DNA from 3 places in the Arthrobacter sp. UKPF54-2 genome. Region 2 is predicted to be linked to each of the others. Evidence: riboswitches for the same ligand, from Rfam matches in the RefSeq annotation. Region 2 holds a riboswitch; each other region holds the start of a gene.

Region 1 (2,189 bases), 1.3 Mb from region 2:
GTCCGGGCGCCGACAAGGGCAGCGCGGAGCATGGAGTTCAGCGGGCTCAACTGAGCCTCGCCAGCGCGAGAACGCGCAGCATTGTGGCGTGAAGACACGAAAGTAGCCTCTCCCAATGCCTACGAGGTGAGCTGTCGGATTCGGATGGGAGTCACCCGGCCGCGCTGCTTCCTGGGAAGCTTTGCGACTTAACCCCAAGGCCTTCTTGCGAAGACCAAAATTGGTTCCCCCGCCCCTGCCAGACGATGTCATGCGAACGGACCTTGAGCGGTGGCAGAGTTAGGCAATCCACTCAAGAGCGCCAACTTCGGAGAAGTTGGCGTGCTTCATACGGTACAGCAGTTGGGACTCAATGTCACATTCAGATCACGGCGTGTCACAGAAATGCGAGTGATCCCTCGGCTCGGTTTAGAGCCAGCCCAGCGGGTCAACGACTTCCCCGTTGACCATCACCTCGAAGTGGAGGTGGCAGCCGGTGGAGGCGCCGGTGGTGCCGCTCATCGCCACCACATCGCCGCGGGAAACCTGCTGGCCCACGCGGACAGTTGAGGACGACAAGTGGTTGTACGTGGTCTCCAGGCCATTGCCATGGTCGATCACGACCCGGTTGCCGCCCCCGTAGGGGTGCCAGCCGGTAAAGGTTACGGTGCCGCTGGCCGCGGCATGCACGGGCGTGCCGCACTGGGCGGCGTAGTCCTGCCCGCGGTGGAATTCTCCGACGGCGCCCGTAATGGGACTGATCCGGTAGCCGAACGGCGAGGCGGAGACCATCGTGTCCAGCGGGTGCCCGAGGCTGCCGGCGGAGGCCGCACGGGTGATGGTGCTGGCGGACTGGGCGCTGAGCAGCTGCTTGAGCTTGCCGTCCGGGTCGCCCTTGGTGGTGACAGCCGTGCGGTTGAAGTCGATCTGGGCGGCCGAAGCCTTGACCTCGGGCTGTGCCGCGGCGGACACCGAGCCGGTCTTGGCGGCGTCGGTGGCCATCACCGGGCCGGTGGCCGGGACGGTGACGGTCAGGACCAGTCCGGTGGCCGCCAGAGCGATGCCGGCCTTCTGCCCGACGCCGCTGACGGCGGCGAAGTCTGTCATCTGGCGGAAGGCGCTCCGCCGGCCGCGGCGTTCGTCGCGGTGCGCGTCACGGGGGCGCTCGACGGTTACGACGGCGGCCGGGCGCGGCTCCGGAGCGGGACCGGTCGCACGACGGCGGCCCCTGACGGTCTGGGTGGTCAAGTACGGTTCCTCTCTGGATAGCCTGCGAAGTTAGCTGTCGGATTCGGGTCAGAGAGATCAAAGACCCGGTCCGCCGGTGCAAGCATCCAGACACAGGGTCATCCAAGGGCGCCCTCGTGGATTGTTGCTTGCCGCTAGCGGACTTCACCCCAAGGCTGTTGGATCAACAGCCGTTAGTGGTTCCCCCGCCTCTGCCAGAAGGTGACTCGCCGACTGATCCGCTGGCAGAGCTCGGCTTCGGATCAGATAACGCTTTAGTATCAGTGCCAGTTATCAACTATAGGCGATTAAGGCAGGCAGTAATAATTTCGTTATCTAGCCTGTGCACAACTTGGCCCCGGTCCTGAGGACGGCGGTCCGAACAAGTTACCCGAGCGTAACGAAGACGTGGGCCGCGACTTCGGGAGGCAGTTCGAGGGCCCCCTCGATGTCCGGGACCCGGACCGAGATGTACTCCCCCACGCGTTCGAGCGAGACCCGGGCGCCGGGGCGGATTCCGCCCTCGTCGAGCTGGACCAGCAGCTCCGGTTCCACCTGGATGGGCTCGGCCAGGCGGCTCACGGTGATCCGGGAGTCTGCGCCGTAGCCGGCCATGGCGTCGAGGAGGTTGACCACGCCGTCCGCGGCCTCCGCCTGCGGGAGTCCGCCCAGGTCGGCGAGCCCTGGGATCGGATTTCCGTAGGGGGACACGGTCGGGTGGTCCAGCATCTCGAAGATGCGCCGTTCCACCCGCTCACTCATCACGTGCTCCCAGCGGCACGCTTCCTCGTGGACGTAGGCCCAGTCGAGTCCGATCACGTCGGCGAGGAGCCGTTCGGCAAGCCGGTGTTTGCGCATCACCTCGATGGCGCGTTTGCGGCCCGCTTCGGTCAGTTCCAGGTGCCGGTCGCCGGAGACCACCACCAGCCCGTCGCGTTCCATCCGGCCGACGGTCTGGGACACGGTGGGGCCGGAGTGACGGA
Region 2 (2,189 bases):
CGGACAGCTTCCGCCGGCTCGGACTGATCGACGAGTACTGGATCTACATCCACCCGGTCCTGCTGGGCCAGGGCACGCCACTGTTCAAGTCCGCGGAGAGCAGGACCGCGCTCACGCTCGCCGAAACGCGGACGTTCGGCAACGGCGTGGTCCGGCTGCGGTACACCAGCTGATGACGTACACCAGCTAGGGTGCCCCGGACCAGCGAAGGCCGGTGGCCGGCTGTCGTAGCGACAACCGGCCACCGGCCTTCGGGAGTAGCGCTGGTGCAATATCTACTCGGGGATTAGGCTCCGGCGCGGACGAAGGTCACGCCGCCGGTGGCGGTCAGCCAGGAGAGCGGGTGCGAGATCGTCTGGTTGGATCCGTTCATGCCGCCGCTGATGACCTGGCCGTTGCCGGCGTAGATGGCCACGTGGCCGGACTGGACGATCATGTCGCCCGGCTGCGGGTCGGCGACAACCTTGCCGTAGTTCATGAACTGCTGGGGACCCAGGTCGCCCACCGGGATGCCGGCAGCGCCGAGGGCCTTCTCGACCATGGCAGTGCAGTCCTGGGTGATGCCGATCTGGCTGTAGGCGGCAGAGAGCATCGCGGCGTTGACTCCGCCGGCCGGGGCCGGGGCCGGGGCAACGGCAGCCTGGGCCTGGACGGTGATCTTGGGGGCGGCCGGAGCCTGGGCGACGGCGGGCGCGGCCGGTGCGGCCGGTGCGGCAACGGGCTTGGGCTGCTCGACTACAGGCGCCGGCGTGGTGGCCACTGCCGGACGGTCGAAGCTGATCTGGACCGCGGAGTCGGCGGTGACCGGGGCCGAAACCTTCCCGGCGACGTCGACCGATGATGCCGGGGCGGACTCGCGCTCAGCCGGTGCGGCCGCCGCGTTGGCCGCCATGCCGCTCGTCAGGACGAGGCCGGACGCCGCCATAAGGACCGCGGCCTGGCGGCCGATGGTGCCTGGCTTGACCGAAAATGCTGAGGTCCGTCCTGCGGGGACGTCGGAACGATGGCGCGCAGCAGTAGTGCGTGAAGTCATGTTTGTAGCCTCTCCCAATGCCTGCGAGGTGAGCTGTCGGATTCGGATGGGAGGCACCCGGCCGCGGACCCGTCAGAGCGGGCTGTGCGGCTTCACCCCAAGACCCGCCGGAGCGGCAGGTCATAAGTGGTTTCCCCGTCTCTGCCAGAAGGTTGCATTCGGATCCCGGGCCGCGGCAGAGTTAGGCAATCGGCTCGGAAGCGCCCGTATCGGAAACAAACAGGCACCTATCCACGGTAACGGTACTGGGCGGTAATGTCACATTCAGGTAACGGAGGCGTGTCCTGGCGGGGAATTAGGCCTAGGGCACCGAGCACTGCCACGCATAGGATGGGCTCATCCAGCGTTCCCCGAGCGGAAGGCCCGTTATGAACCGGCATTGTGTCGCCATCTGCCAACTCAGTGACCAGCCGCAGGAGGATTTCGACGTCAATACGGAGCTGCTGGTGCTCGAGGGCGGGGAAATCCACGTCGCCACCTGGGATGCCGAACCGCGCGACGGCGGATTCGACGTCCACGTCCTGAACGACCGTGTGGATGCCCTCGGCTTTATGGTCGTGACCGACTGGCAGTTCCTCGACGGCAGGGCGTACGCCGTGGTGGAGCGCCGGCCGCAGCGCTAGGGGAACCTGCGGCTCCGGCCCGCGCCGGAACGGAGTTCGCCCGTCGGTGCCAGCAGGGCCGCTCGGCGCAGCCACGGGTCCGGGTCCTGCAGCCACCGTTCCAGGACGGCCTCGGCCCGCCTCCGGGCCGCCCCGTCAAGACCGGCGATCAGCGGCCCGACGACGTCGACCGCCAGCGGATCCGCCAGCTCGGGCAGGCGCGCACCGCGCAGAAAGCCTTCGATCCGGGTCAGGTCCGAGTTGTCCAGCACAGCGAGATGGGACTGCAGCAGGACGACAGCGGCGAGGCGGCGTTCGAAGACCGGTACCGCCCACAACTCCGAGCTGAGCGCCGTGATTCCGTCACGGCCGAGGTGCCGGTAGCGGCGGAGCGCATCCCGGACCGCGCCCCGGACGGCGCCGACGGAGGCGCCATAGGACCGGAGTTCCGGACCGAGGCGGGACCGTGTTTCCTCGGCCCGCTGCCAGGTGCTTTCGCGCTGCAGCGCCGCATCAATGAAGTCACCGGCCTCGCTCATGGGTCCATTCTGTCG
Region 3 (2,189 bases), 1.5 Mb from region 2:
CTACGACGAGCGGCCCGCCGAAGGCATCCGCTTCGTCCAGCTGACACCGCCCGGGTCCGGGTGCTCCATTGCGATCGGCGAGGGCCTCAACGACGCCGCCCCCGGCACCGCCCCCAGCCTCCAGCTGGTGGTCAGCGACATCCAAGCCGCGCACCGGCAGCTGAAGGACAACGGCGTGGACGTCAGCGACATTGACGTCCAGGACTGGGGCCACTTCGTCTACTTCGCCGACCCGGACGGCAATAAATGGGCCGTGCAATACATCCCCAACCGTCCCAACGGCTAGCCGGCACGCGCAGGCCCGGCCGGCGGGCCCGGCCGGCAGGCCCGGCCGGCGCGGGGACAGACGCACGCAAGGCCCCGGATCCAATGGATCCGGGGCCTGGCCTTTCCGCCGGGGCCGGGGCCTGCGTGGCGGCGGTTTAGTACCAGTTGTGCGCGTAGTGGAAGTTCAGAGCGCCGCAGGGTGAGCCGTAGCGGTCCTGCACGTACTTCAGTCCCCAGTTGATCTGGGTCCGGTAGTTGGTGCGGTAGTCAGCGCCGGCGCTTGCCATTTTCTCGGCGGGCAGGGCCTGGACCACGCCATAGGCTCCGCTGCTCGCGTTCGTGGCAGTGGTCTTCCAGTCGGACTCCTTGGTCCACAGTTTCTGCAGGCACTGCATCTCGCTGGCGGCCCAGCCATGGGCGGGCAGCTGCGAGGCGGCGTAGGCCTGCGCACCCGCGGGATCGTCGACGGCGACCGGCTGCGCCGGGGCAGCCGCGGCCGGCGCAGGAGCCGCCGGAGCAGGAGCCGCCGGCGCGGGCGGAGCCGCCGGCGCGGGCGGGGCCGGGGCCTCGGCCGGCGTAACGTCGGAAGCCTTGGCCTCCACAGTGCCGGTGGAGGGGGAGGCCGGGGCGTTGCTGCCGACCTGTTCGAACTCCAGCTTCTGCAGCGAGGAGTCCTTGGACGCGGCCTCCGTGTGGGCGGCGGTGTTGGAAGCCTGGCCCGCGGCGCCCGCGCCCAGCAGGACCGCGAGGGCGGTCGCCACGACGGCGGCGCGCTTGCCCTTGGAACCTGCGCCGAGCCGGGACAGGGCCGTGCGCTTGGCCGGCTCGGCGCGGTGGCGCGCGACGTCGGCTTCAGCTGCCTGTTTAGCGCCTTCTGGGCGCATGGGTACCTTGAATTCAGTCATGTTTGCCTCTCAACGCCTACGGAGTTAGCTGTCGGGTTCGGATGCAAAAATCCGGCCGCACGGAATCTCAACGTGGCGGCTTAACCCCAAGGGTGCATGGATGCAGAATGCCCGGGAACTCTGGGTCCCCCGCCTCTGCCTAATCCATCGGAATCCGGGAAGCGGCAGAGTTTGGCGTCAATCCGGATACGCGGCCAGATCGATGGCCGCACTCTAAAACGGTACCGAACTTTCCCTTGGAAGTCACATTTAGGTAACGGCAGGCCGGGCTGGCGGCGTGGCGACTTGCCCCACTAGGCTGCGGGGGACGCCGCCGGAAGGCGGACGGTGAACTGCGTGCGGCCGGGCCGGGACGTGACGTAGACGGTGCCGCCATGGGCTTCGACGATGGCCTGCACAATGGAGAGCCCCAACCCGCTGGTGCCCTCCGCCGTCGCGGCCGGAACGGGGGAGGTGGAGGGGGCGATGGCCCCGGTGCGCGCCCGCGCCGCGGCCGTTTCCGGCGCCGGAACTGCGACGGCTGGCGCCGCGGCCGTGACGGGGTTCCGGCGGGAGACGTCGGCCCGGGTAAACCGGCGGAACACCCGGTCCACGAAGTCGGGGGCAATGCCGGTGCCGTTGTCCGTCACGGTGAGGACGGCAGTGCCGTCGTCGGCGGACGTCACCGCCGTCGTCACGGTGGTGCCGGGCTCCGTGTGCTTGCGCGCGTTGGAGAGCAGGTTCGCCAGCACCTGGTGCAGCTGGGCGGCGTCCCCCCGGACCACCACGGGCTCCTCGGCGAGCTCCAGCTGCCAGATGCGGTCCGGGGCCATGACCTTCTCGTCGCTGACCGTCTCGATCGCGAGCTGCGAGAGATCCACCTCGCTGAACTTCAGCGGCTGGCCCTCGTCGAGGCGGGCCAGCAGGAGCAGGTCCTCCACGAGGGCCGTCATGCGTTCCGACTGGCTCTGCACGCGGGCGAGGGACTTCTGGCCGTCCGGGGTGAAGTGCTCGGTCATGCGCATCAGCTCCGTGTAG

Evidence for each region. Region 2 has a riboswitch for cyclic di-AMP ahead of E7Y32_RS12620 (NlpC/P60 family protein). Riboswitches for the same ligand answer to the same signal wherever they lie in the genome.
Region 1: it holds a riboswitch for cyclic di-AMP, as region 2 does, so the genes downstream of both, E7Y32_RS02200 (M23 family metallopeptidase) here and E7Y32_RS12620 (NlpC/P60 family protein) in region 2, are expected to answer to the same signal.
Region 3: it holds a riboswitch for cyclic di-AMP, as region 2 does, so the genes downstream of both, E7Y32_RS03015 (hypothetical protein) here and E7Y32_RS12620 (NlpC/P60 family protein) in region 2, are expected to answer to the same signal.

What each region holds. Positions count from the first base shown of each region.
Region 1 covers NZ_CP040174.1:520,340-522,528, forward strand. Annotated here, with positions in the region: cyclic di-AMP (ydaO/yuaA leader) riboswitch at 103-296, opposite strand; gene E7Y32_RS02200 (M23 family metallopeptidase) at 409-1,227, opposite strand; cyclic di-AMP (ydaO/yuaA leader) riboswitch at 1,232-1,474, opposite strand; gene E7Y32_RS02205 (metal-dependent transcriptional regulator) at 1,594-2,189, opposite strand, start outside.
Region 2 covers NZ_CP040174.1:2,728,409-2,730,597, reverse strand. Annotated here, with positions in the region: gene E7Y32_RS12625 (dihydrofolate reductase family protein) at 1-173, shown strand, start outside; gene E7Y32_RS12620 (NlpC/P60 family protein) at 287-1,033, opposite strand; cyclic di-AMP (ydaO/yuaA leader) riboswitch at 1,038-1,231, opposite strand; gene E7Y32_RS12615 (hypothetical protein) at 1,402-1,656, shown strand; gene E7Y32_RS12610 (DNA alkylation repair protein) at 1,653-2,174, opposite strand.
Region 3 covers NZ_CP040174.1:695,485-697,673, reverse strand. Annotated here, with positions in the region: gene E7Y32_RS03020 (glyoxalase superfamily protein) at 1-286, shown strand, start outside; gene E7Y32_RS03015 (hypothetical protein) at 423-1,172, opposite strand; cyclic di-AMP (ydaO/yuaA leader) riboswitch at 1,172-1,359, opposite strand; gene E7Y32_RS03010 (HAMP domain-containing sensor histidine kinase) at 1,466-2,189, opposite strand, start outside.